DNA from 2 places in the Pantoea sp. SGAir0215 genome. Region 1 is predicted to be linked to the other one. Evidence: predicted binding sites of a transcription regulator. Region 1 holds the regulator's gene; the other holds the start of a gene.
The links. The regulator CRP, encoded in region 1, controls carbon source genes, mostly activating them, when cyclic AMP is high. The targets are predictions, from matches to a motif close to ATGTGANNNNNNTCACAT.
Positions count from the first base shown of each region.

Region 1 (14,586 bases):
CACAGCCTGACGGTCCCAGCACAACGACCAGCGCGTTATCCTCCACGCGCAGTGAGATGTCCTGTAATACCGGCTGTCCGCCATAGCTCGCGTTCAGATGGGCTATTCGCAACATGACGATGTCCTCAGGGCTTGACCAGGGGCGCAACAAAACGACTCGTGACAAAGGCGCTGTAATCATTACCGGCCTGCGGCACCTTGCCCTGTTCTTTCAGGAATTGCGCCGTGTCCACGATGGCTTTGTTCACCGGCTGCTGCAGTTGCGCCACCTGCTGGGCGGCGGTCAGATAGGTGTTGCCCTTAACCAGTCCAGGAATTTGTTGCTCGGGCACGCCGCTTAAGCGCGAAAGTTTACTGAGGTTATCAGGCTGTTTAAGCCAGTGTTCGGGATGGTCCAGGTAGGCTTTCTGCGCCTCAATAGCGCTACGGGCAAAGGCGGTCACGATATCCGGATGCTGCTGCGCGAAGTCTTTGCGTACCACCCAGACATCAAGTGTCGGTGCGCCCCAGCGCCCGACCTGCGACGAATCCGTTAAAACGGTGCCATCTTTCTCCAGTTCATTCACCGCAGGTGCCCAAACGTAAGCACCGTCAATGTCCCCGCGTTGCCAGGCCGCCACAATCGCAGGCGGTTGCAGATTGACCAGTTGAACCTGAGACGGCTTAATCCCCCAGTGTTTTAATGCCGCTAACAAGCTGTAATGGGTGGTCGAAATAAAGGGCACGGCGATCCGCTTGCCGATCAGGTCCTGGGGACGGGTGATTGTTTTCTTCACGACCAGCGCTTCAGAATTGCCTAACTGAGAAGCCAGTAAAAAGGCTTCGATGGGGAGCTGCTGCGTTGCCGCAACGGCCAGTGGGCTGGAACCAATATTGCCAATCTGGACATCGCCTGATGCCAGCGCACGAAGCACGCCTGATCCGCTATCGAATTTGCGCCATTCGACCGTCGCACCGCTCTCTTTGGCAAACGTATTATCCGCCTGCGCCACCTTAGCGGGTTCAGCGGAGGTCTGATAAGCCACCGTTACGTTGACCGCGTTGGCCTGAAACGCCAGCACTGACAGGACCGCCGCCAGAATCGTGAGTCGCCCTTTTTGCATGATTTTTCCCCATCATTTTTATGATGTGGGCAGTGTTGCTGGCAGAAGTAATTTCATAAAGGAATTAAAAGTTATCCCTAATAGAAAGAAATTCTTAGATCATCATCTGCAATAGATTGCCGTTATACGCAAATTAAATTTCAGACAAAAAGCCATAAATTTGTCAGGCGCTCACATCCTGGTTGTGCTATTGATATGCGCTATTATTTGCTCCCCGGTGAGGCTTGCGAGTTCGATGTCGATCGACAAAGTTGCCCTGTTAGCTGGCGTGTCTAAAGCCACGGTATCCCGCGTGCTTAACGCGCATCCTGGGGTAAAAGCAGATACGCGACAGAAAGTGCTGGATGCCATTGCCACAAGCGGCTATCAGCCAAACCTGCTGGCGCGTCAGTTGCGAACCTCGCAGAGTCATATGCTGCTGGTCCTGATCTCCGATATCACGAACCCATTTTGCTCCCGAGTTGTTCAGGGCATCGAAGCTGAAGCAGAAATGCACGGCTACCATATTCTGCTGTGCAATTCGGCCTCACAGTTTAAACGTGAGTCGGCCTACCTGACCTTACTGACCGGCAAGGTGGTGGACGGCGTGATTACGATGGATGCCGCCGCCGGGCTGCAAAGCCTGATCGATATTATCGGTGATGCGCCCTGGATTCAGTGTTGTGAGTTTGATCCCGAGATTGCGGCCTCGTCCGTCTCCATCGATCATCTGGACGCCGCACGTGATACCGTCCATTATCTGGCCGGCCGGGGCCGTAAGCGCATTGCACTGGTGAATGGCGATATGCGTTATCTCTATTCTCAATATCGCGAACAAGGCTATCGAGAAGGCGTTGCGCAATCGGGGTCAGACTGGACGAATGTCGTCTATACCGAAGGCATTACCTGCGAAGAAGGCAGTCGGGCATTGCAGGAATTGTTGCGTTTAGCGGAGCCGCCGGATGCGGTATTTGCCGTGTCTGATGTGCTGGCGGTTGGCGTGGTGCATGCAGCGCTGGAGGCGGGCCTGCGTGTCCCGGAAGACCTTGCCGTCGTGGGGTTTGACGGCATTCCCTTTACCAGCAGCCTGAATCCACCGTTAACCACCATCGAACAGCCCATGTATCAACTGGGCGCGCGCAGCGTGCAGCTGTTGCTGAAAAAAATTCGCCAGCCGCACGCGCCGGTTGTTCGCGAAGTGTTGCCCTGGACGCGCCTGGAGCGCGCATCCAGCTAAGCTCAGTGCCAGATCAGCAATACGCAGGCCGCCGTTAACAGCCCCATGCTCAGGTTAAAGCGTTTCCAGGCGCGGGGACTACGTAAAATACGGCCGATCATCGCACCAAAGCCCATCCAGATAACGCCTGCAACCAGATTGACCATAACCATGCCAAGACTGATTAACAGGACAGAATGGCGATAGCCCGCACCGGCCAGACTAAAACTGGCGACGGCACCCAGCGCCATGAGCCAGGCTTTGGGGTTGATCAGTTGTAATAAGCCTCCCTGCCAGAACGGCATAGGTGCGACAGGCGCCGCATCGGTTTCCAGTTTCTCATAGGCTGCGGTGGCAATCTTCCAGGCCAGCCACAGCAGGTAAAGGCTACCGGCAATTTTCAGGATGAGATGCAGGGAGGGATAAAGCAGTATCAATCCACCCACGCCAAACGCTACCAGCAGCAGCATTAGCTGCATGCCGATCATAATGCCGATCATCAACGGGAGGGTGCGCAAAAAACCAAAATTGGCCCCCGAGGCGGTGAGTAACATATTATTAGGTCCGGGTGTAATCGCCGCGACCCAAAGAAAGCCTAATAATGATAAAAACAGACTGAGTTCCATTAACCCGGGTTCTCCTCCCTTAGTGAAAACTTATCGAAGCTAACAGTGTGATATGGAACAGACAAGCCTTTACAACATGAAATTTTCGGGCCCTGACGACGCGGCGTTCATTCCCCTGCCCGGTCTGGGCAACCCGCACCTGCAAACCATTCTGCCGCGGTTGATACGGCGGACGAAAAGGTTAACGCCACACTGGCAGCGGCTGGATTTACCTGACGGTGACTTTGTTGATTTGGCCTGGAGTGAAGATCCTCAGTTTGCCCGGCATAAACCGCGCGTGGTGCTGTTTCATGGCCTGGAAGGAAGTTTCCACAGTCCCTATATTCATGGCCTGATGCTGCAGTGCAAACAGCGTGGCTGGCTGGCGGTAGTAATGCACTTTCGCGGCTGCAGCGGTGAGCCGAACCGTCTGAACCGGATATACCACTCCGGTGAAACCGAGGATGCGCGTTTTTTCCTGCACTGGCTGACGACGCGCTGGGGCCGGGTACCCACAACTGCTGTCGGCTTCTCGCTGGGCGGGAATATGCTCGGTTGCCTGTTAGGCCAGCAAGGTGATGAAGCCCTGATCGACGCGGGCGTGATTGTGTCTGCGCCCCTGATGCTGGAACCCTGCAGCGCCCGACTGGAGCGCGGCTTTTCACAGGTTTATCAGCGTTACCTGTTAAGCCAGTTAAAAAAGAATGCCCAGCGTAAACTGCGGGCCTGGCCCGACACGTTGCCGGTGAACCTCATTCAGCTTAACGCCCTGCGCCGTCTGCGGGACTTTGACGACGCGATCACGGCCCGGGCGCATGGTTTTGCCGACGCCACGGATTATTACCGTCGCGCCAGCGCTATGCCGCGACTTAAGTTCGTGACAAAACCGCTGCTCATCATCCATGCAAAAGATGACCCGTTCATGAGCGATGAGGTGATCCCGCAGCCTGCGCAATTATCTGCCACTATTACCTATCAGCTGACACAGCAGGGTGGGCATGTTGGTTTCGTCAGTGGCACCCTGCGTCAGCCTCGGTTGTGGCTGGAGCAGCGCGTGCCACAGTGGATTTCCTCTTATCTGGATAACTGATTCTGTGATTATTCCCTGGGAACAGGTTTCCCCCGAAACCCTTGAAAATCTTATCGAAGCGTTTGTTTTGCGTGAAGGCACGGATTACGGCGAGCAGGAGCTCAGCCTGACGGAAAAAGTCGCCGATGTGCGTCGTCAGCTGGAGCACGGCGAGGTCGTTCTGGTATGGTCGGAACTGCACGAGTCGGTCAACATCATGCGCAAAAGCGAGTTTCGTGGCTGATGCAACGAACGGAAAATCGTGCTAACAATGCTCATCGCCCGACGTCACAGGGACTTCAACTATGTCTGCACGCCATCCGATTATCGCGGTAACGGGCTCCAGCGGTGCGGGAACCACCACCACCAGTCTGGCGTTCCGTAAAATTTTTCAGCAACTCGGTTTGCACGCTGCCGAACTGGAAGGGGACAGTTTTCACCGCTTTACCCGCCCCGAAATGGACATGGCTATCCGAAAAGCGCGCGATCTGGGGCGACATATCAGCTACTTTGGCCCGGAGGCGAATGATTTTGGCCTGCTGGAGCAAACGTTCGTCGAATACGGCGAACACGGTAAGGGCCAGTCGCGTAAGTATCTGCACACCTATGATGAAGCCGTTCCCTGGAACCAGGTTCCCGGCACCTTCACGCCCTGGCAACCGTTACCTCCGGATACGGATGTGCTGTTTTATGAAGGCTTGCACGGCGGCGTGGTGACTGCACAACACAATGTGGCGGAAAAAGTCGATTTGCTGGTCGGCGTCGTGCCCATCGTCAACCTGGAGTGGATTCAGAAACTGGTGCGCGATACCAGCGAGCGTGGCCATTCACGCGAAGCGGTGATGGATTCGGTAGTGCGTTCCATGGAAGATTACATCAATTTCATTACGCCGCAGTTTTCACGAACCCATATTAACTTTCAGCGCGTCCCCACGGTGGATACCTCTAATCCCTTTGCCGCGCGCACCATCCCTTCGCTGGATGAAAGCTTTGTGGTTATCCACTTTCAGGGGCTGGAAGACATTGATTTTCCCTATCTGCTGGCCATGCTGCAGGGATCGTTTATTTCCAATATCAACACGTTGGTGGTACCCGGCGGCAAAATGGGACTGGCGATGGAGTTAATTATGGCGCCGTTAGTAAAACGGCTCATGGAAGGGAAACGGATTGAATAACCACAGAGGCCAGCCTGGCCTCTGTGAGATTACAGCGCAATCACTTCGTAGCTGTGGGTAATGTTGACGCCTTTGCCTAACATGATGGCGACAGAGCAATATTTTTCCGCGGACAGATCGACAGCGCGTGCCACGGCTTTATCCGAAAGTGCGTTGCCGCTGACGATAAAATGCAGATTGATATGGGTAAAGATGCGGGGGGCTTCTTCCCGACGTTCAGACGATAGTTTCACTTCGCAATCAACCACATCGTTGCGGCCTTTTTGCAAAATTGACACAACGTCAATGGCGCTGCATCCCCCTGCCGCCATCAGCACCATCTCCATAGGGCTCGGCGCTTTATCGCCAGAATTGCCATCCATCAGTACCTGATGGCCGGACGATGATTCCCCCAGGAATGTTAACCCTTCAACCCATTTGACGCGTGCCTGCATAATTTTGACCTCAGAATACCCTGTTTTGGCTCAGCGTACGCTTTTGCCTGGGAAACAGCAATCCAGAGAAAACGCCATCTTGCTGAAGCGAGACAACACAAGACAGTCGACGTAAGCTGTGCTACAAACAGAGCTGAAAATATTTTTCGTCATCCGAAGACGAAGCCGGGAAGAATGATGCGCACTGCGCCGAATGCAGCCCGAATAATTTCCTGAATGGAAAGACGCTTAACGCTTACATCGCCTGGCAGGGAAACAGAGCCCTGTATTTTGGGCACGATTACAACAGAGGATAATAGCGAATGGTTCTCGGCAAACCGCAAACAGACCCTACACTTGAATGGTTCCTGTCCCATTGCCATATTCACAAGTATCCATCCAAAAGTACGCTCATTCATCAAGGTGAAAAGGCGGAAACGCTTTACTACATCGTTAAAGGTTCCGTTGCGGTACTGATTAAGGATGAAGAAGGCAAGGAGATGATTCTGTCCTATCTGAATCAGGGCGACTTTATTGGTGAGCTTGGCCTGTTCGAAGAAGGTCAGGAGCGCAGCGCCTGGGTACGTGCGAAAACCGCGTGCGAAGTGGCAGAGATTTCCTACAAAAAATTCCGTCAGCTGATTCAGGTGAATCCGGACATCCTCATGCGCCTCTCCTCGCAAATGGCGCGCCGTCTGCAGGTCACATCGGAAAAAGTGGGCAACCTCGCGTTCCTTGATGTCACCGGTCGCATTGCGCAGACGTTGCTCAACCTGGCGAAACAGCCGGATGCCATGACGCATCCTGACGGCATGCAAATCAAAATTACGCGTCAGGAAATTGGCCAAATCGTGGGATGTTCACGTGAAACCGTGGGACGTATTTTGAAGATGCTGGAAGACCAGAATCTGATCTCCGCACACGGCAAAACAATTGTTGTTTACGGCACGCGCTAAGCTTTATTCTTCACGGCATAATGGCAACGTTATGCCGTGAATTATTTGCGTTGAGCCGATGTGGCGAAGAATAATTTATCACCCTGAAGTTAACTATGCCCTGCGCCAGACACTGGTGTTGTGTCTCCCCGTCGCGCTCGGCTGGCTGTTTGGCGATCTGCAAAAAGGATTGCTATTCTCATTGGTGCCTGCCTGCTGCAATATTGCCGGTCTGGATACGCCCCACAAACGTTTCTTTAAACGCCTGATTGTCGGCGGCAGCCTGTTTGCCCTGGGTAGCTTACTGATGCAGTGGCTTCTGTTTAAAGACGTGCCCTTACCGCTTATTCTTTTCGCCCTGCCTTTGCTGCTGGGCGTGACAGGTGAAATCAGCCCACTGCACGCACGGTTACTCCCTGCCACACTGATCGCAGCGATATTTACCACCAGCCTGATTGGCCGCATGCCCATTTACGTACCGCCCCTGCTCTACATCGGCGGTACGCTGTGGTATGGCCTGTTTAACTGGTTCTGGTTTTGGCTGTGGAAAGAGCAGCCAATGCGTGAAAGCCTGAGTCTGATTTACCGCGAACTGGCGAACTATTGTGACGCCAAGTACACCTTGCTGACGCAACTTACCGATCCGGAGAAGGCGCTACCACCGTTGCTGGCGCGGCAGCAAAAAGCAATCGACCTCATCAACACCTGTTATCAGCAGATGCATATGCTGTCCGCCAGCCGCGATCACAGTCATAAGCGACTGACCCGCGCTTTTCAGGTCGCACTGGATTTACAGGAACACATTTCTGTCAGCCTGCATCAGCCAGAAGAAGTGCAAAAACTGGTAGAACAAAGCCATGCAGAGGCCGTGATTCGCTGGAATGCGAAAACCATTTCCGCCCGTTTACGTGAGCTGGCAGACAACATCCTGTACCACCAACTGTCCAGTCGCTTTGATATGGACAAGCAGCTGGGGGCACTGGAAAAAATCGCCCGTCAGCACCCGGACAATCCGGTAGGAAATTTTTGCCTTTATCACTTCAGCCGCATCGCACGGGTACTGCGTACACAAAAGCCCCTTTATCAGCGTGATTTGATGGCGGATCGCCAGCGCCGTTTACCGCTTCTGCCCGCACTCAGAAGCTATCTCTCGCTGCGCTCATCTGCCCTGCGCACGGCCGGACGTTTTTCTGTGATGCTGATGCTGGGTAGCGGGCTGGCGCTGTTCTTTTCGATTCCCAAACCCTACTGGATTCTGATGACCATTATGTTTGTCAGCCAGAGTAACTACAGCGCCACACGGGTGCGTATTCAGCACCGTGCGCTGGGCACCTTTGCCGGGCTGGTGATTGCGGCAGCCTCGCTGCGGCTGGATGTCCCTGAACCGCTGGTGTTGAGCATCATGCTGGTGATTACCTTTATCAGCTATCGCTTTACCCGCCAGTTTTACGGCTGGTCGATGGTGGGATTCACGGTCACCGCAGTATATACCCTGCAACTTCTGTCACTTAACGGCGCACAATTCTTACTGCCGCGCCTGCTGGATACCCTGATGGGCTGCCTGATTGCGTTTGGCGGAACGTTATGGCTTTGGCCGCAATGGCAAAGTGCCCTGCTACGACAAAACGCACATGATGTGCTTGAGGCTTTCCAGGACGCGTTACGCATGTTGCTTGGTCCGGAACAGTCTCCCGAGGTACTCGCCTATCAGCGCGTTAACGTTAATCAGGCCCACAATGCAGTCTTTAACTCACTAAATCAGGCGATGCAGGAGCCGGGGTTTAACGCACGCTATTTACAGGATATGCGTTTATGGGTCACGCACAGCCAGTTTATCGTTGAGCACATCAACGCCATGACGATTCTGGCACGCGAACATACCATGCTGCCGCCTACGCTGGCGGAGCACTATCTGCAATGGTGTGAAATTGCGCTGCAGCGTTGCCAGCAGCGGCTTGAATATGACGGCGAAAGTTCGCAAACCGATCTGTTACAGGGAATTGAAGATATCAACGAGGGACCGGTCACAGTACTGGAGCAGCACATCAGGCGCATTCTGGATCATCTTAAGGTGATGCACACGATCTCATCGCTGGCGTGGAACCAGCGACCGCATCATGGTCGCTGGCTGATTCGTAGTCTGGGTCGAAAATAACTCAGGCAGCCAGGACTTTCCCGACCGCTTTGGCAAAGCGCGCCATGCCTTCTTCAATATCGGCGGGTTCAATAATCAGTGAAGGGGCAAAACGCATCACATCCGTACCAGCCACCAGCACCATAACGCCTTCAGCCGCGGCGGCATTTAGGATATCGCGTGATTTTCCGGCATGTTGCGGCTTCAGGGCCGCGCCTACCAGTAAGCCTTTGCCGCGAATATCGCTAAACAGATCGTAACGGGCATCAATCGCCTTGAGTGCCTCGACAAACTGCTGGCGACGGGATTCCACGCCGTTCAGCACGTCTGGCGTATTGATCAGATCCAGCGCGGTTTCAGCAATCGCACAGGCCAGCGGATTGCCACCATAGGTGGTGCCATGTACGCCAGGAGCCATCGTTGACGCCACCTCCTCGGTGGTCAGCATCGCGCTGACAGGAAAACCACCGCCCAGCGCTTTCGCCGAAGTCAGAATGTCTGGCGTGACGCCGTAGTGCTCATAAGCAAACAGCTTACCGCTGCGCCCCATACCGCTCTGAACTTCATCCAGCACCAGCAACGCCTGATGTTTATCGCAGAGCTCACGCAGCCCCTGCATAAATTCTGGCGTGGCCGGCATGACGCCACCTTCACCCTGAATGGGCTCAACGACAATCGCACAGGTGTGGTCGTCGATAACGGCTTTCACTGCCGCCAAATCGTTGAATGGCACATGCACAATGTCAGCGGGTTTCGGGCCAAAACCGTCGGAATATTTTGGCTGGCCGCCTACCGTGACCGTAAACAGCGTCCGGCCATGAAAGGCATTATGGAAGGCAATAATTTTGCTTTTAAACGGGCTATGACGTTTACAGGCATAATAACGCGCCAGCTTAAACGCGGCCTCGTTGGCTTCTGCGCCGGAGTTGGCAAAAAACACTCTGTCCGCGAAGGTGGCGTTAATCAGTTTGCTGGCCAGGCGCAAAGCCGGTTCATTGGTGAACACATTGCTGGTGTGCCACAGGGTTTCGCCCTGTTTCTTCAGGGTTTCAATCAGCGCCGGGTGACAATGGCCCAGCGCGGTGACGGCAATCCCACCCGAGAAGTCGATATACTCTTTACCCTGCTGATCCCACACCCGGCTTCCTTTGCCTTTTACCGGTACAAACTGCGCAGGTGCATAAACAGGCAAAATAACCTGATCGAACGTTTCCCGTGTTACCGCAATGTTTTCCGCTGCCATTGACAACCTCGCAAACTGATGAGTTGATTCGTGATGAAATAATAATCATGAAATATGCATAAAAAATCACTTAAAGGCAAACACAACTTTACTGTTGCAGGAAATTAGCGAGCAGTTGATGTCCCTGTTCGCTGAGGATACTTTCAGGATGAAACTGCACGCCTTCCAGTGCCAGCGTTTTATGACGGATGCCCATAATTTCGTCGGGCTGACCGTCACGTAAACTCCATGCGGTGACGTCAAATTCATCAGGCAGCGTATCGGCTTTCACAATCAGCGAGTGATAACGCGTTACGGTCAGCGGTTGATTCAGACCGCGAAATACACCACAGCCGTTATGCTGAACAGCAGACGTCTTACCGTGCATGACTTCGCGCGCACGCACGACCTGCGCACCAAACACCTGGGCGATGGCCTGATGCCCCAGACAAACGCCCAGCACCGGCAGGCGACCGGCGAAGTGGCGAATGGCCTGTAATGAGATCCCGCTCTGATCGGGCGTACAGGGGCCGGGTGAAATCACCAGGTGGGTTAACGGCAACGCCGTCATTTCATCCAGAGTGATGGCATCATTTCTTACCACCTGAACGTTCGCGCCCAGTTGGCAAAAATACTGGTACAGGTTCCAGGTGAAAGAATCGTAATTATCAATAAGCAGCAGCATGGTTATGATTTCAGGCAGATCAGAAGGATACGTACAAGGCCCGGCATCCGGAATGAGGACCAGAGCCGTATCTTATCATGCGGTGTGACGTGAGTGTGATGTGAGGAAAACAGACTATCAGGCGCAGGGAGACGCGCTCGCCTCCCTGGCGGGAACGGGGTTCAGACAGGGTGCGCTTCGCTGACGATGCTGGCAAAGACGTCTTCCAGCGGTTGTAAATCCCCTGCCGAACCGGCCTGACTGGCGCTGACCCACTCTTCCGGATTCAGTTTTTCCCATTCCAGCAGGTAACCTGCATGCAGGGCCAGTTGCTCAAAGAAAATACGCTGCGCCCGGCCGTTACCTTCGCGAAAAGGATGAAGCATATTGATTTCGCAATAATACCAGGCAACGCGTTTCGCAAACTCAGCTAAAGGCAGATCGGCCAGGCCGTTCTCTTCTTCTAGCGCGGCCATGAGTGCATTACCCTCTTTTTCGATATATTCGAAGTGACAAAAAGGGGTTTCGTCGCGCCAGATGTCCAGCGTGCGGAGTTCGCCAGCCCAACTGTAGACATCCTGAAACAGCGTACGGTGAATGTGACACAGGTAAGGCAGGCCGATTTTGGGTGGGCCCAGTTCAAGCGTGGCAAGCCGGGCGGCGCTAAAGCTCAGTTCCGCTTTTCGTAACTGCGCCTCATCATGAATATCGAGACGGTTTTTGAGGACCGTGTCGTTTTGCCACAGGTAGGGATCCTGCGTGACGGCAGTATTAGCAGCCATATTGCCTCCTTAAAGAGGCCAGACGGGCTTCCGCCTCTTCACCCTTAACCTCCGGTTCCGTCAGGGTAAAGCCTTCAAGCCGACAGCTTGCCCGATAGCTGGCATTCCGCCGCTGTCGCCAGAGCGCTGCCTTCTGTTTGTCTGTAAGTGTATTTGCCATACCGCCTCCTGCTCAGGTTTGCCCTAAGTATAAGAGCAAATTTTCCCTTTGCCGGAAACGGGATGGCAATCAAGACAATCAGGGCAGGACTTTTGCCGACAAAATGACCACCGGCTTGACGGGAACATTCTGGTAAGGCCCGACATCTTTGGTTGGCACCTGAGAGATTTTGTCCACGACGTCCTGGCCCTTCACGATCTTACCAAAGACGGCGTAGCCAAAATCGCGCTGACCATGATCCAGAAAGGCGTTGTCAGCGACGTTCAGAAAGAACTGGCTGGTGGCGCTGTCTTTGTCGGAGGTGCGCGCCATGGAGATGGTGCCGCGCAGGTTGCGCAGACCATTATCCGCTTCATTTTTGATCGGCGCATTGGTTTGTTTTTGCTGCATTTCATTGGTAAAGCCACCGCCCTGAATCATAAAACCCGGGATAACGCGGTGAAAAATCGTGTTGTTGTAAAAACCACTGTTAACGTAATCAACGAAGTTTTTAACGGAGATCGGTGCTTTTTGATTATTCAGTTCGAGTTCGATGTTACCGGCAGAAGTGGTCAGCAGGACATGCGTATCACCTTTGGCCGCTAAAGCTGAGGCAGAAACAGAAGAGAGCGCTAACAGGGCAACTGCCGCTGTCAAAGTACGTTTAAACATGAGTAATTCCTTACTTTGGAGAGCTAGCTCAAAAACGATATTGATTGTAAAGAGCATGTAATACAAGAGCCAGCGTTTTACCTATATTTACGCTAAACGCACCCAAAAACGCCTGAAAAAGATTGCTTCCGCTTCGTGACTAAAATCACAGTATTGATGAAATGAATGACAACAGTTTTCACTCTTAGTTTATTAAGATCACGGTTCCGTTTACAATTTCTGCCGCTTCAGCGCTCCCGCTTCCCAACAGGTTCAGAACATGACAAATCGTAATCGTATCGGCCTTACCTGGATTAGCTTTCTTTCCTATGCGCTCACCGGTGCCCTGGTGATTGTCACCGGTATGGTAATGGGTGATATCGCGAAAGATTTCCAGATTCCCATCGACAGTATGGGTAACACCTTCACTTTCCTGAACAGTGGCATCCTGGCTGCCGTTTTCCTTAATGCCTGGTTGATGGTCATTGTGCCGCTCAAACGCCAGTTGATTTTTGGCTTTGTGCTGATGGTATTAGCCGTTATCGGACTGATGACCAGCCGGGATCTGTCGGTATTTTCGCTGTGCATGTTCGTACTGGGCGTCGTCAGTGGTATCACCATGTCGATTGGGACGTTCCTGATTACCCACATGTACGAAGGCCGCCAACGGGGTTCACGCCTGCTGTTTACGGACTCCTTCTTTAGTATGGCTGGCACCATTTTCCCGATTCTGGCCGGCATTTTACTGGCACGTCATCTGCCGTGGTACTGGGTTTACGTCTGCATTGGCGTCATTTACGTCGGTATTTTTATCATGACGTTATTCGTGGAGTTTCCGGTTCTGCGTAAGCCAGAGAACAGCCCAACGGTTGAAAAAGAAAAATGGGGACTGGGCGTACTGTTACTGGCGATTGCCGCCTTATGCTACATTCTTGGCCAGCTCGGCTTTATTTCCTGGGTGCCTGAATATGCCACCAAAGTGATGGGCATGAATATTGATGATGCCGGTCAACTGGTAGGAAGCTTCTGGACCGCTTATATGGTCGGCATGTGGGTATTCAGCTTCCTGCTGCGCTTCTTCGATCTGCAACGTATTCTGATGGTACTGGCAGGACTGGCCACGGTGCTGATGTACTGGTTCGTAAGCAGCCAGGATGCAAGCATGTTGCGGTGGATTATTCTGACGCTTGGCTTCAGCTCAAGCGCGATCTATACCACCATCATTACGCTCGGCTCTCTACAAACCAAAGTCGCATCTCCCAAGCTGGTTAACTTTATTCTGACCTGTGGCACCGTGGGTACCATGCTGACCTTCGTCGTTACGTCACCCATTGTGAAAAACAGCGGCGTGCACAGCGCGCTGCTAACGGCAAATGGCCTGTACGCCGTGGTGTTTATCATGTGTGCGTTGCTGGGCCTGGTGACCAAACACCGCTCGCACGGTCATATCACGCATTAATCCTCTCAGGGCGGCGGCAACGCGCCGCCCTTTGCTTCATCGCCTGAAGGTCACCGCTTCCCAAGTGTCCAGACAGATTTTGCTCTCTGCGGGCTGCGTCGCCGCGATGACCTTTCCACGCCGAAGCGAATAACGCACCGGCACCTGCCGCCTGACCGCATCAAAACCGTTCTCTGCGGGCAGAATGATAAAACTGGCTTCATGACCGCGCTGAATACCGTACTCTGCTAAATTCAGCGTGTTGGCACTGTTGCGTGTAATCAGATCGAGCCCGGCATTAATTTGCTCGTACCCCATCAGCTGACACACATGTAATCCCATATGCAGCACCTGAAGCATATTGCCTGTACCCAGCGGATACCAGGGATCGAACACGTCGTCATGGCCAAAACAGACGTTAATCTCCGCCTCCAGCAGCTCTTTCACCCGGGTAATGCCGCGGCGTTTGGGATAGCTGTCAAAGCGACCCTGTAGGTGAATATTCACCAGGGGATTGGCAACAAAGTTGATGCCGGAGAGCTTCAGTAAGCGAAACAGACGAGAAGTATAAGCCCCGTTATACGAGTGCATCGCTGTGGTATGGCTTGCCGTGACGCGCGCACCCATCCCGTCACGGTGTGCCAGCGCGGCAACGGTTTCGACGAAGCGTGACTGCTCATCGTCAATTTCGTCACAGTGCACGTCCACCAGCCTGTCGTAACGGTTGGCCAGCGCGAACGCTTTATGCAGGGATTCCACGCCGTACTCCCGCGTGAACTCAAAATGGGGAATCGCGCCGACGACATCCGCGCCGAGTCGCAGCGCTTCTTCAAGTAGCGCTTCGCCATTAGGGTAAGACAGAATGCCTTCCTGCGGGAACGCCACGATTTGAATCGTGATCCAGGGCGCCATCTCCGCTTTCAGTTCCAGCATAGCCTTGAGGGCGGTTAACGTCGGATCGGACACATCCACATGCGTGCGCACAAACTGTATGCCATTCGCGATCTGCCATTTCAGCGTTTGCATCGCGCGCCGTTTTACATCCTCATGGCTTAATAAGG
Region 1 is NZ_CP028031.1:250,355-264,940, forward strand. Features, by position in the region: gene tauB (taurine ABC transporter ATP-binding subunit) at 1-115, opposite strand, end outside; gene tauA (taurine ABC transporter substrate-binding protein) at 126-1,103, opposite strand; gene C1N64_RS01360 (LacI family DNA-binding transcriptional regulator) at 1,339-2,319, shown strand; gene C1N64_RS01365 (LysE family translocator) at 2,322-2,924, opposite strand; gene C1N64_RS01370 (hydrolase) at 2,977-3,993, shown strand; gene C1N64_RS01375 (YheU family protein) at 3,998-4,216, shown strand; gene C1N64_RS01380 (phosphoribulokinase) at 4,278-5,147, shown strand; gene C1N64_RS01385 (OsmC family protein) at 5,177-5,581, opposite strand; gene crp (cAMP-activated global transcriptional regulator CRP) at 5,884-6,516, shown strand; gene C1N64_RS01395 (YccS/YhfK family putative transporter) at 6,575-8,650, shown strand; gene C1N64_RS01400 (bifunctional acetylornithine/succinyldiaminopimelate transaminase) at 8,652-9,872, opposite strand; gene C1N64_RS01405 (aminodeoxychorismate synthase component II) at 9,961-10,536, opposite strand; gene C1N64_RS01410 (putative adenosine monophosphate-protein transferase Fic) at 10,698-11,297, opposite strand; gene C1N64_RS01415 (YhfG family protein) at 11,287-11,457, opposite strand; gene ppiA (peptidylprolyl isomerase A) at 11,536-12,108, opposite strand; gene tsgA (MFS transporter TsgA) at 12,368-13,546, shown strand; gene C1N64_RS01430 (cytosine deaminase) at 13,583-14,586, opposite strand, start outside.

Region 2 (14,586 bases), 530 kb from region 1:
CTTTACCTGTTATGGATGGGATGGCAGCTGATCCGTTCCGCGCGTCAACGTCATAAGCAGCCGGTACAGCAGGAGCCTGTCGTCGATCTGCCAAAGAAAGGCATGAGCTTTATCAAAGGGTTGTTAACCAATCTCTCTAACCCCAAAGCGGTGATCTATTTTGGTAGCGTCTTCTCATTATTTATCGGTAACGATGTCGGTGGGCTGGAGCGCTGGGGATTGTTTGTGTTGATTAGCGTCGAAACCTTTGCATGGTTTTCTCTGGTCGCCGCAATTTTTGCTTTGCCATGGATGCGGGATAAATATCAGCGTGCCGCGAAGTGGGTGGATGGCATGGCGGGCGTACTGTTCGCCGGATTTGGCATTCATCTTATCCTGTCACGCTAAGGTCGCCAGACCGGCTTTATGCGGCCGCCGACAGTATGCTCTGTCGTGCGGCTGCAGGTGTACATCAGGCCATTCGCCTTGCGCTGGCCAGCAGTCCGCCAATCGCAATAAATAATCCCCCGAAAATACGGTTTATCAGCTTCATCTGTTTAGGGCCTTTGATCCATCCTGCAATGCGCGTCGCTAAGGTGGCGTAACCAATCATCACCACGATATCCACCAGTACGGTGGTTATGCCCAGAACCAGATACTGCAGCATAAGGGGTTGGTGAGGCAGGATAAACTGCGGAAACAGCGCGGCCAGAAACACAATACTTTTGGGATTGGTGAGGTTCACCATGACAGCCCGTTTAAACAGGCGACGACGCGGCATCGCTTTTGACATCGCGTTGAGATCAATGGCGCCGGCAGCCCGCCACTGTTGAATACCCAGCCAGACCAGATAGCCGGCACCGGCCCATTTCAGAATCTCAAACGCCAGCAGCGACTGAGAAAACAGCGCGCCAAGACCCACCCCTACCAGGGCGATATGCAGCGCGAGCCCTACCTGCAGCCCGGAGATGGAGGCGACGGCACCACGATAACCGTGGCTGATGCCGGTGCTCATGGTGTTAATCGCGCCTGAGCCGGGTGAGAGGCTCAGAATTGTGGTGGTAAGAAGGTAGGTCAGCCACCATTCGATGGTCATGGGTTGTACTCCCGGTCTCGTCTGAAGTGTGACACAATACGCCAGAATGCTGCGCAGAGCCATGGACATCATGCGGCCGTTCAGACTCTTTTTTCCGGCAATCAGGAGGGCGGATGAAGCAACACAGGGCAAGCTGGCTGCGACGCGAAAAGGCCTTTGCCGCCTTTGCTACTGGCCCACTGCTTGATTTCTGGCACAGCCGTGAAGAGTGCGAATTCACTGGCGTTGGAAACCTGACATTGCGCTATGTCCGGTTCATTTCACCGCAACATAAACGCGTCATCCTTATCGTGCCGGGGCGCATCGAAAGCTACGTTAAGTATCCCGAACTGGCTTACGATCTTTTTCACTGCGGCTTTGATGTGATCGTGCTCGATCATCGCGGTCAGGGGCGATCGGATCGTCTGCTGGATGACTCTCACCGCGGGCATGTGGTGGAGTTCAGCCATTATGTTGATGACCTCGAAACGCTTTATCTCAAAGAAATTGTGAGCCGTCATTATCAGCAGCGCTATGCACTGGCTCATTCGATGGGCGGCGCGATTTTGACGCTTTTCCTGGCGCGTCAGCCCGGTGCATTTCATGCCGCCGCGCTGGTGGCTCCCATGTTTGGGATTGCGTTGCCGTTACCCGCTTTTCTGGCGCATAAGATTCTTGACTGGGCGGAAAAGCGCCCCGCTGTGCGTGAGGGTTATGCATTAGGCACAGGGCGCTGGCGGGCGCACCCTTTCGGCATCAACCGGTTAACGCACAGCCATGAGCGCTACCGCCGCAGTCTGCGTTTTTATGCGGATGATCCGGCTATTCGCGTGGGCGGACCTACGTATCACTGGGTCAGAGAAGGGATTCATGCCGGGCGCAATATTCTGAGCCAGGTGGATAACATTACGACTCCGTTGCTGGTGCTGCAGGCCAGTGAAGACAGCGTGGTGGATAATCGCTCGCAGGATCTGTTTTGTGACGCGATGGCGGCAGCCGGTCACCCCTGTCAGGGCCGGACACCGCAGGTTATCAGCGGCGCGCGCCACGAGATCCTGTTTGAAAAGGACAGCATGCGCGCCGAAGCGCTCAATACCATCGTCGATTTCTTTTTATCGCAGCATTAGTTCGCAATTTACATTACCGGCTACGGCCAACCGACACCGATACCCGAGGTTTTCATGTACCACATTGTTGTGTCCGATCTGGATGGCACACTGCTTTCTCCCGAACATCGCCTGACCGCCAATGCGCGCGAAACGCTTCAGCAACTGGTCGCGCAGGGCATTCACTTTATTTTTGCCACAGGCCGTCATCACATCGATGTCGGGCAAATGCGTGACAAGCTGGGGATTCCGGCTTACATGATTACGTCAAACGGCGCGCGCGTTCACAATCCGGCAGGGGAGCTGGTTTTTAGCCACAATCTGGACGCGGACATCGCCCACGATCTGTTTGGTCTGCAGTATCATCATCCGGACGTGCTGACGCATGTTTATCGCGACGATGAGTGGTTTGTCAGCCGCTGCAGTCCGGCGGAGAAGGATTATTTTCGCGAGTCCGATTTTCACTATCAGGTTTATGAGCCGGGCATGCTGCCGACGGATGGCATCAGCAAAGTCTTTTTTACCTGTGAAGAACCGGAACACCTTGTCCCTATGGAGCAGGCCATCGAAGCACGCTGGGGCGACAGGGTTAACGTGAGTTTTTCGCTGCCGACCTGCCTCGAAGTGATGGCAGGCGGCGTGTCAAAAGGCCATGCCCTGGAAGCGGTGGCAAAACAGTTAGGCTTTACGCTTAAAGACTGTATTGCGTTTGGTGATGGTATGAATGATGTCGAAATGCTGAGTATGGCAGGCAAAGGCTGCATTATGGCTAACGCCCATCAGCGTCTGAAAGACACCTTACCTGAACTGGAAGTGATTGGCAGTAATGCCCAGGATGCCGTCCCGGAGACGCTGAGAACACTCTATCTGTCGTAATCCGAAAAGAAGGCCGGTAAGCCGGCCTTCTGGCAAAGCCGTTATGCCCTTTTTTGCTTATGCCGGTGCTCACTGATCATGGTTAACAGCAGCAGCACTACCGCCATAACGGCGCCGGCAATCATCACGATGAATCCGCCATCCCAGCCGAAGTAATCGACGGTATAACCCACAATGGCGCTGGCCGCGACTGAGCCACCCAGATAACCGAACAGCCCCGTAAACCCGGCAGCCGTGCCAGCCGCTTTTTTGGGTGCCAGCTCCAGCGCATGCAGACCAATGAGCATTACCGGTCCATAAATCAGAAAGCCAATCGCGATCATGCAGGCCATGTCCACACCGGGATTGCCCGGCGGATTTAGCCAGTAGATGACGGTAGCAGCGGTAACCAGCGTCATAAAAAACACCCCTGTCGCACCACGGTTGCCGCGAAAGACCTTGTCTGACATCCAGCCGCACAACAGCGTACCGGGAATGCCCGCATACTCATAAAAGAAGTAGGTCCAGGAGGACTTATCAAGCGTGAAATGCTTTACTTCTTTCAGGTAGGTCGGTGACCAGTCGAGGATGCCGTAACGCAGCAGGTAGACAAACACATTTGCCAGAGCGATATACCACAGCAGTTTGTTGGGAAGGACATACTTCATAAAGATTTGTCTTGCAGTGAACTCTTCCTCATGACTTTCGTTGTAATCCACCGGATAGTCGTTTTTATAGGCCTCAATCGGCGGTAATCCACAAGATTGCGGCGTATCGCGCATCAGGGCAAAGGCCAGAATCGCAATGGCGATCGCCCCGAAGGCGGGCATATATAGCGCGGCTTTCCAGTCGTTGAACCACGCCATCCCCAGCAGAAACAGCAGGGGCGGAATCCCGCCGCCGACGTTATGCGCACAGTTCCACACAGAAACGATGCCGCCGCGCTCCTTTTGTGACCACCAGTGGACCATAGTGCGTCCGCAGGGCGGCCAGCCCATTCCCTGAAACCAGCCACAGATAAACAGCAGTACGAACATCACCATAATGCTGGAGGTTGCCCAGGGCACAAACCCCATAATCAGCATTATGGCAGCCGCCAGCGTTAAGCCGGCAGGTAAGAAGACCCGTGGATTTGACCGGTCTGACACCGAGCCCATAATAAATTTGGAAAAGCCATAGGCGATGGAGATGCCTGAAAGCGCAAAACCCAGATCGCCGCGTGAGAAGCCTTGTTCAACCAGGTAGGGCATCGCCAGGGCGAAATTCTTTCGAACCAGATAGTAGGCCGCATAGCCAACGAAAATCCCGATAAAGATTTGCCAGCGCAGGCGACGGTAGCGTGGATCGATACGATGGTCTTCGACCCGGGGCTGGTGTGGTGCAGGTTTAAAAATACTCAACATAGCGGTGGCCCTCCAGGGCGCATTATGATTTTGATTCCCGGCAGGTTGGGCAAAACTCAAGAAAACGGCGATCGGGATGCGCCATTTCGCGCAGAGAATAGACAGAGATACGTGGCTTTACTGTGATGAATGACAAATATGTTACAGATTTATGACAATCTGGCGCGAAAAGCTCAGGCCGATGCGCTGATGCGCACATTTTTCTGCTGACAGGATATGCCCGATAAGAAGGTAAAAAGTCTGACCGGCAAATTAATGCGTAACTGCCTGGTTAATGCACAGATGTCAACCAGATAAATCTCCCTGCTGTGCGGACATTGTTTACACTGTCGCTCTGTTTATTTCGGGGTTGTTACCGTGCTTTTATTGATTGTTACTACCATTCTATGGGCTTTTTCATTCAGCCTGATTGGCGAGTATCTTGCCGGTCAGGTTGACAGCTGGTTTTCGGTGCTGATGCGCCTGGTGCTGGCGGCCGTGGTATTTTTGCCTTTCCTGCGCTGGCGCGGCTATCGCCCCTCTACGCTCCTGCTGTATATGCTGGTAGGCATGCTGCAACTGGGCATCATGTATTTACTGAGTTTCGAAGCCTATCTCTATCTGAGCGTGTCTGAATTCCTGCTGTTTACCGTGATGACGCCGCTGTACGTCACGTTGATCTACGACGTGATCAGTCGACGGCCTCTGCGCGCAGGGTACATTTTCAGTGCGTTACTGGCTGTGGCGGGCGCGGCAATCATTCGTTATGACAAAGTCAGCGATAACTTCTGGTTCGGCCTGTTGCTGGTACAGTTAGCCAATATTTGCTTTGCAGCAGGTATGGTGGGCTACAAACGTTTGCAGGAAACCCGTCCTGTGCCGCAGCACACGGCCTTTTCGTGGTTCTATCTGGGCGCGGTGCTGATTGCGGTGGTGGCCTGGGCCGTCTGGGGCAACCCGCATAAACTCCCGACCACCTCACTGCAGTGGGGCATTCTGGTCTGGCTGGGCGTGGTGGCGTCCGGACTGGGTTACTTTATGTGGAACTACGGTGCTACGCAGGTCGATGCTGGCACGTTGGGCATCATGAACAACATGCATGTGCCGGCAGGCTTGCTGGTCAACCTGGCGATATGGCAGCAAAAGCCACACTGGCCAAGCTTTATTGCCGGTGCGCTCGTGATAGTAGCGTCCTTGTGGGTCCATAAGCGCTGGGTGGTCGGTAAGAACAATCAACAGTGAAGAAACAAGGCATCGCCGCGCACCGGCGCCAAAAGTAGCAGGCCGCTCAGTCTGTTGCGATCCCATGGCGGACGGGCGCGCGTCGGCAGAAGGCGAGCAAGACGACGTCTGCTCGCCCGGCAGAGCGGACCGCATTGTTATCCCGGTGCGCTTTCTCCGGCGGGACGAGCGTAAGTCGGAGGCTGGTTTAAGCGGGCTTAACTGGCGCAGGGCGATGAATCATCGTCAGCCCCTTGAGGAAATTACGCAGAATCTGGTCACCGCATTCACGATAGTTTTTGTGATCCGGTTTACGGAAGATCGCGCCAATCTCCGCCTGAGAGACGGTGAAGTTGGCTTTTTTCAGGATATCAGGGATGTCGGTCGTTTTCAGATCAAATGCAATACGCAGCTTTTTCATGAAAATGTTGTTATTCATCTTACGCTCGATGGAAGGCGCAGGGGCATCCTCACTTTTCCCACGGCGATGAAAGATTAAGCCATTCAGGAAATAGCCCATCAGGACATCGGGGCAGGGGCGAAATGCCGCATCCTCATCTTTTTTCAGCCAACTGGTGATATCGGCCTGAGGAACCTCGCACTCCGCTAAGGCAAAAATCGCCACCATTTTGGCATCGTTCAGATCGAGCATATAGCGCACGCTGCGCAAAATATCGTTGTTAGTCATGGTGAGATCGTCTCAAGGTCAGTCAACAGGCTGCGCATTATAGGGGATTTTGCCCGCCGCCGCGCAGCTTTGTCGCTCATGCGGCTAAACGGCTGCAGGATGCGCGGCATTCCTGACAAAAGGCAAATGTTCACAGGCATGCTGACGGGCAAAATGGATAAAGGCTTCCAGCACAGGCTGACGCTGCTCGCCGTCACGCACGGCGGCATAAAGCCGACTCCATAATCCCTCTCCCAGTGTTTTCGTGATCACTAACCCCTGTTTTTCAAAGCTCTCCACTACCCAGTGTGGCAGCGCGGCAATGCCCATGCGCGCCGACACCATCTGAATCATCAACAGCGTGTTATCCACATTCTTCAGTGCAGGACTGATGCCCGCGGGCTGAAGGAAATGACGCCAGATATCCAGCCGCTGACGCTGCACCGGGTAAATCATCAACACTTCGTCGGCCAGTGCGTCAGGGGATATATGTTCGACCTGAGCCAGAGGATGATCGGGTGCCAGCACCAGGCGCACTTCGAAATCGAACATCGGTGAATAGAACAGGCCCGAGCGCGGCAGAATATCGGACGTTAAAACGATATCCAGCTCACCCTGTTGCAGTGCAGGTTGCGGATCGAAGGTCACACCTGATTTAAAATCCATCACCACCTGTGGCCAGCTCTGACGAAACTTATCCAGTGCCGGCGTAAGCCACTGAATGCAGCTATGACATTCAATGGCAACACGAAGCGTAGTCTGTTGCGGCTCATGGCAGGCCTGAAGCGCCTGCTGAATTTGCGGCAGAATCTGTTCCGCCAGCTGCAACAGAATTTCGCCCTGCGGCGTGAAGCGCAATGGCTGGCTTTTGCGTACAAACAGGCGGAATCCCAGCCGCTGTTCCAGATCGCTGAACTGATGTGACAACGCCGACTGCGTCTGGTGAAGCTGGGCGGCCGCGGCGGCCAGCGAGCCGGTATTCCGCAGAGCCTGAAGCGTCCGGAGATGTTTGAATTCGATCATGAGGGTCCTTCACATCGAAACTGAATAATTTGCGCTTGAGAGACATACAGTACCCGCAGAATATAGCGGTGTAAACATCTGGACGGCTAAACGTGACTGGCGATCAGACTGACCCAGGCATTTCTGGAGAATAGCAAATACCAATCCATAACCCTACTCCCGGCTTTTCACGTACAGGTGTGCGGCGCGAACTGAAAAATTAGTATTTGCTTATCCAAACGGAACGGACCGGAGGGTGACGACATTCACTCAAGAAATAGCAGAAAAAATGAGGCGCGTTATGTTGCTGCAGAACGGCTATGGGACACTCCGCAATCCAGCCTGAAAACCCACCAGGCGCTGCTGAGCAGGGTTAACGCGGAAAAGCTCTCTGATTGCGGGTGTTGGATGGCGATGTCGGGAGTTTGGGCGCTTACGCGCCCTTTTTTTATCACTCAGTGGATGCGACACCGTACTGCTTAAACCAGGCTAACATACGTGCCCAGCCGTCTTTTGCCGATTCGGCATGGTAGCTCGGACGATAGTCGGCGTTAAAAGCATGCCCGGCATCGGGATACACAATGATCTCTGCCTTTGCGTTTGCAGCATGTAAGGCCTGGCGCATCTGCTCCACACTTTCCAGCGGAATGCCGTCATCCTGACCACCATACAAACCCAGCACAGGCGCGTTCAGATCCACAGCAATATCGATAGGATGTTTTTGCTGCTTCATGGTTTTTTCCCCTACCAGGCGACCATACCAGGCCACGGCAGCGCGAAGTTGCGGGTTGTGTGCCGCATAAAGCCAACTGATGCGTCCGCCCCAACAGAAACCGGTAATTCCCATCCGCCGGATGTCGCCACCGTTGCGGGCCGCCCAGTTAGCGGCATGATCGAGATCCGCCAGTACCTGGCTGTCAGGCACCTTGCTGACCAGTTCTTTAAACAGCGTAGGAATATCGTTGTAGTCGTTGGGGTCGCCTTCGCGGAAGTAAAGCTCTGGCGCGACAGCCAGATAGCCTTCCAGCGCCAGACGACGACAAATGTCGCGAATGTGTTCATGAACGCCGAAAATTTCCTGCACGACCAGCACAACAGGCAACGGCCCGTCTGCTGACTGCGGTTTCGCGTAAAAAGCCGGAAGATTTTCACCCTGACTCGGAATAGACGTCTCACCGGCGTGGATGGCCGGGCTGTCGGTAATAATGGTGGTCGAAGCCGTGGGCTGAACTGCCGGAGCAAACGCGCCTGCGGCTGATTTTTGTGTCATATTATCGTCGGTTTTCATCGTTATCTCCGTGCAAGCGTATGCGCAATCACGTAACTATAGCCTGGGCATTTATTACTGGTTCCGGGCAATGCGTAACAGAGCTTATAACCTTTAAAATACACTTCTCTTTAACATTCTCATGCTGCCTTCCACATCACCATATGTAGCATTACGGAAGGTCTGAGATAAATGTGTGATATTAATCACTAAAAATTTCATCGAAAATGTAACTTTCATTTTCTTGAGTGAAACCAGTCACACATTTAACCCGTCGGGTAACGTAAAGTGGCGTACTGTTTTTCCTTAACCCGGAGTCTGATATGACACAGTCTGACGTTTTCCATCTTGGCCTGACGAAAGCCGACCTGCAGGGGGCGACACTGGCCATTGTTCCTGGCGATCCGGAACGTGTAAAAAAAATTGCCGGACTGATGGACGATCCCCGGCACCTGGCTTCCCATCGTGAGTTCACCAGCTGGCTGGCTAAGCTTGACGGTAAACCCGTCGTGGTCTGTTCTACCGGGATTGGCGGACCTTCCACCTCCATTGCCGTCGAGGAGCTTGCTCAGCTTGGCGTGCGCACTTTCCTGCGTGTAGGGACAACGGGCGCCATCCAGCCGCATATCAATGTCGGCGACGTTCTGGTTACGACGGCGTCTGTACGCCTGGACGGTGCCAGCCTGCACTTCGCACCAATGGAATTTCCGGCCGTCGCCGACTTCACCTGCACAATGGCCTTAGTGGCTGCGGCAGAAGCCTGCGGTGCCAAAACTCATATCGGGATTACCGCCTCATCTGATACTTTCTACCCCGGCCAGGAGCGCTACGACACCTTCTCGGGCCGCGTCGTGAACCGTTTTCAGGGCTCTATGCAGGAGTGGCAGCAGATGGGCGTCCTGAACTATGAGATGGAATCGGCGACGCTGTTAACCATGTGCGCCAGTCAGGGCCTGCGCGCAGGCATGGTGGCGGGCGTGATTGTTAACCGCACGCAAAAAGAGATTCCCGATGCAGTGACGATGAAGCAGACCGAAAGCGATGCCGTCAAAATAGTAGTTGAAGCGGCCCGTCGCTTACTCTAGCCCTTCGTTTGACAGACAGGCCGGCTGTCCGGCCTGTCATGGCCTTGTCTTTACGTCTCGTCTTTCCCCCTCAGTAAATATATCTGGACATTCATACAGTGCGAATTTACCTTTTTCCTCAATAGCCTGACCAGCGGGGAGAATATGGATCAGCACATCATTATCAGCATCTGCCTTGGGCTCGCCGGCCTGGGTGTTGGCTGGATACTGGCGCAAATGCGTGTCAGTCATCAGTTAGCCAGCTTTACCACAGAGCGCCGTCTGCTTAACGAAGCACAACAACGTCAGCAACAGCATATCGAGCAGCTCCAGCAGCAGCTGCAACAGCGCGAACAGGAGTTGAGACAGCTTCATGGATCATTAAGCGGAGCCAATGAGCGCCTGCAACAGCTGGATTACTGGCGTAATGAGAGCGAGCAACTGACACGAGAGCTGCGCAATCAGCTGGAGGTGAACAGCGCGCAGGAAGCCGAGCTGCGTGAAGTGACCATCCGTCTTGAGGAAACCCGTTTTGCAGCGGAAGAGAAGCAGCGCCTGTTGACCAACAGCGAGCAGCGGCTTAGCGCGCAGTTTGAAAACCTGGCTAACCGAATTTTTGAAAACAGCGGTCGCCGCGTTGATGAGCAAAACCGTCAAAGTCTGAACAGCCTGATTGGGCCGTTGCGTGAACAGCTCGATGGCTTTCGGCGGCAGGTTAATGAGAGCTTTGGCGCGGAAGCGCGTGAACGCCATACACTGACCCACGAGATTCGTCAGCTACAGCAACTGAATGCGCAGATGGCCCAGGAAGCGCTCAACCTGACCAAAGCGCTCAAAGGCGACAACAAAATCCAGGGCAACTGGGGCGAGGTGGTGCTGAGCCGGGTACTGGAAGCGTCAGGATTGCGTGAAGGCTATGAATACGATATCCAGGTCAGCATGCAGAACGAGCAGCAAAGCCGCATGCAGCCCGATGTCATCGTCCGGCTTCCCCAGGGGAAAGATGTGGTGATCGACGCCAAAATGACGCTGGTTGCCTACGAGCGGCATTTCAACGCGGATGACGACATTGAACGTGAACAGGCCATTCAGGCGCATATCAGTGCCGTACGCGGCCATATCCGTTTGCTGGGCCGTAAAGATTATCAACAATTGCCCGGTTTACGCTCACTGGATTATGTGTTGATGTTTATCCCGGTTGAACCGGCGTTTTTACTGGCAATCGATCGGCAGCCAGAATTGATCGGCGAAGCGCTCCAGCAAAATATCATGCTGGTCAGTCCGACCACGCTGCTGGTTGCATTGCGTACCATCAACAATCTCTGGCGCTACGAGCATCAAAGCCGCAATGCGCAGCGGATTGCCGAGCGCGCAGCCAGGCTTTACGACAAAATGCGCCTGTTTGTTGATGATATGAGCGGTATTGGTTACAGCCTTGATAAGGCCCAAAACAGCTATCGTGAAGCGATGAAGAAGCTGGCAGAAGGGCGGGGTAATTTGATCGCACAAACGGAAGGCTTCCGTGACTTAGGTGTAGAGGTTAAACGCGCTATCAATCCCCATCTGGTCGAACGCGCGATGCCCGAAAATGAGCACGACAGTATGCCCGGTAACGACCAAAACGCAGAAGAAAGTTGTGAGCGGGTTCGGCACCTCCACGAATAAGCAGGTCGCCAACGTGCCTGACCTCCGTGACTCTGATACACTTCCATAAGTATTGTTTGTGGAGCAGGTAAAACCGATGGCAGATGAATCACAGCAGGAAACTACCCATTTTGGCTTTCAGACCGTCGCCAAGAGCGAGAAAGCCGACAAAGTCGCGGACGTGTTTCATTCCGTAGCGGCGAAATATGACCTGATGAACGACTTAATGTCGTTTGGCGTCCATCGCGTCTGGAAGCGTTTTACCATCGACAGCAGCGGTGTGCGTCGCGGTCAGCGTGTCCTGGATCTGGCCGGTGGAACCGGCGATTTAACCGCAAAATTTTCACGGCTGGTGGGCGAGACCGGGCAGGTTGTTCTGGCTGATATTAACAGCTCTATGCTGAAAATGGGCCGGGAGAAGCTACGAAACCTCGGTATCGTTGGCAATGTCAGTTATGTTCAGGCCAACGCCGAAGCGCTGCCGTTTCCTGACAACTACTTCGACTGCATTACGATCTCTTTTGGCCTGCGTAACGTTACGGAAAAAGAGAAGGCGCTGGCGTCGATGTTCCGCGTGCTGAAACCGGGTGGACGCTTGCTGGTGCTGGAGTTCTCGAAACCTGTTATTGAGCCGCTGAGCAAAGCCTACGATGCCTACTCGTTCCATATTCTGCCGCGCATCGGCCAACTGGTTGCTCAGGATGCAGAAAGTTATCGCTATCTGGCCGAGTCCATCCGCATGCATCCCGACCAGGAAACCCTGAAAGCGATGATGAACGATGTGGGATTTGAAAACACCACCTATTCAAATATGACGGGCGGCATCGTGGCACTTCATCGTGGGTTTAAATTTTAACCATTATGACCATGACCTTAACCCCCGTCATCACTGCCGGTATTGAAACGGCGCTAAACCGTATTCTCTACCGCGATCGTGGTCTGAAAAGCGCACGTCAGCGTTTAGCAGGCAAGGTACTGATGTTGCGTTTGAGTGAGCTATCCTGGCCGCTGGTGCTGGTGTTCAGTGAGCAACAGCTGGATGTCCTTAGTGACTGGCAGGACAGCAGCGACTGCACGGTTATTACGCAGCTTAAGTCGCTGCCGAAGCTACGCGATCGCCAGCAACTGACGACGCTGATACGCAGCGGTGAGTTACAGGTCGAAGGGGATTTGCAGGTGGTGCAGCAATTCTCTGCGTTGATGGATCTGGCTGAGCTGGATCCTGCCGAATACCTGGCCCCCTGGATCGGTGATATCGCCGCGCAAGGGATCAGCCAGGGTGCGCAGCGCGCATTTCGCTTGTTTAAAGCAGAAACGCAGCGACGTCAGGATTATCTCGGTCAGGCGTTGACGGAAGAGTGGCGCGTTGCGCCAGGTGCGCTGGAATTTGCCTGGTTTGCTGAGGAAGTTAGCGCGATGGAACGTTCGCTTGAGGCGCTTAATGCGCGTCTGGCACAGCTGGAGGCGAAATGAGTTTTGGAGAGATCCGCCGGTTATATTTCATTATCAAGGTGTTTCTGACATACGGACTTGATGAACTGATTCCCCAAATGCGCATTACTCTGCCGCTTCGGCTGTGGCGGCGGTGCGTGTTTTGGATTCCTAACCAGCACAAACACGAACAGATGGGTATTCGGTTGCGTCTGGCGATGGAACAGCTGGGCCCCGTCTGGATCAAGTTTGGTCAGATGCTGTCCACGCGGCGTGACCTGTTTCCCCCGCAGATCGCCGATGAACTGGCCATTTTGCAGGACCGGGTTGCGCCTTTCGACGGCGTGAAAGCCAAAGCACAAATCGAAGCTTCCATGGGGGCACCGATTGAGTCCTGGTTTGATGACTTCGATATCACCCCACTGGCTTCTGCCTCTATTGCGCAGGTTCACACGGCAACACTGAAATCCAACGGCAAAAAGGTTGTCATTAAGGTTATCCGCCCGGATATTCTGCCGGTGATCAAAGCCGATATGAAGCTGATCTACCGCATCGCCCGTTGGGTACCGCGCCTGCTGCCGGATGGTCGCCGTCTGCGTCCGGTTGAGGTGGTGCGCGATTATGAAAAAACGCTGATCGACGAATTAAACCTGCTGCGCGAAGCGGCCAATGCCATCCAGCTGCGGCGTAACTTCGAAAACAGCCGCATGCTGTATGTTCCCGAGGTTTACTCCGACTACTGCAGCGAAACCATGATGGTGATGGAACGCATCTACGGTATTCCTATCTCCGATGTGGCGACGCTGGAGCAGCATGGCGTTAACATGAAACTGTTAGCCGAACGCGGCGTACAGGTGTTCTTCACACAGGTTTTCCGCGACAGCTTCTTCCATGCAGACATGCACCCTGGCAACATCTTTGTCAGCTATGAGCATCCAGAAGACCCGCAATATATCGGCATCGACTGCGGGATTGTCGGCTCGTTGAACAAAGAAGATAAGCGCTATCTGGCCGAAAACTTTATCGCCTTCTTTAACCGGGATTACCGCAAAGTTGCAGAGCTGCATGTTGACTCTGGCTGGGTACCGGCAGATACCAACGTGGAAGACTTTGAGTTTGCCATTCGTACGGTGTGCGAACCCATCTTTGAAAAACCGCTGGCTGAAATTTCATTTGGTCATGTGCTGCTAAACCTGTTTAACACGGCGCGACGTTTCAATATGGAAGTGCAGCCACAGTTGGTGCTGTTGCAAAAAACGTTGCTCTATATCGAAGGGATTGGCCGGCAGCTCTATCCGCAACTGGACTTATGGAAAACGGCGAAACCGTTCCTTGAAGACTGGATTAAAGATCAGATTGGTATTCCGGCGATCATTCGCGCAGTGAAAGAAAAAGCGCCCTACTGGGCAGAGAAACTGCCCGAGCTGCCCGAGTTGTTCTATGACAGCATGCAGCAGCATAAGCAGTTACGTCTTAGCGTCGATAAACTCGTGAACGATTTGAGTGTCCAACGTACACGTCAGCATCAGGCGCGTTTCCTGTTTGGCGTCGGTGCCACGCTGCTGATTAGCGGTACAGCGGTACTCCTCAGCAGGCCTGAGTGGGACCTGTTTCCGGCGGCATTAATGGCGGCAGGTTTTGTCAGTTGGTTAATCGGCTGGCGCAAGACAAACTGATTGTCACTCGCGGCTGAAACGCGGTAATGTCGCTGACTGAGACCCGAATTAACAAGGGTTTAGGTTGTGCTTCATTCCGCAGTTTTTAACAAAAAATCGAGGCTATCTCATGGGCGGTATCAGTATTTGGCAGTTATTAATTATTGCCGTGATTGTGGTGCTTTTGTTCGGTACCAATAAGTTACGTAATCTGGGGTCGGATTTGGGTTCGTCTATC
Region 2 is NZ_CP028031.1:777,854-792,439, forward strand. Features, by position in the region: gene rhtC (threonine export protein RhtC) at 1-387, shown strand, start outside; gene rhtB (homoserine/homoserine lactone efflux protein) at 452-1,075, opposite strand; gene pldB (lysophospholipase L2) at 1,189-2,181, shown strand; gene yigL (sugar/pyridoxal phosphate phosphatase YigL) at 2,236-3,036, shown strand; gene glpT (glycerol-3-phosphate transporter) at 3,078-4,418, opposite strand; gene C1N64_RS03775 (carboxylate/amino acid/amine transporter) at 4,776-5,639, shown strand; gene C1N64_RS03780 (YehS family protein) at 5,827-6,306, opposite strand; gene metR (HTH-type transcriptional regulator MetR) at 6,391-7,308, opposite strand; gene C1N64_RS03790 (dienelactone hydrolase family protein) at 7,739-8,575, opposite strand; gene udp (uridine phosphorylase) at 8,878-9,639, shown strand; gene rmuC (DNA recombination protein RmuC) at 9,784-11,283, shown strand; gene ubiE (bifunctional demethylmenaquinone methyltransferase/2-methoxy-6-polyprenyl-1,4-benzoquinol methylase UbiE) at 11,360-12,118, shown strand; gene C1N64_RS03810 (ubiquinone biosynthesis protein UbiJ) at 12,130-12,735, shown strand; gene ubiB (ubiquinone biosynthesis regulatory protein kinase UbiB) at 12,732-14,369, shown strand; gene tatA (Sec-independent protein translocase subunit TatA) at 14,479-14,586, shown strand, end outside.
Region 2: udp (uridine phosphorylase) is a predicted target of CRP. The motif match lies at 8,749-8,766, and genes of this name have one in related genera.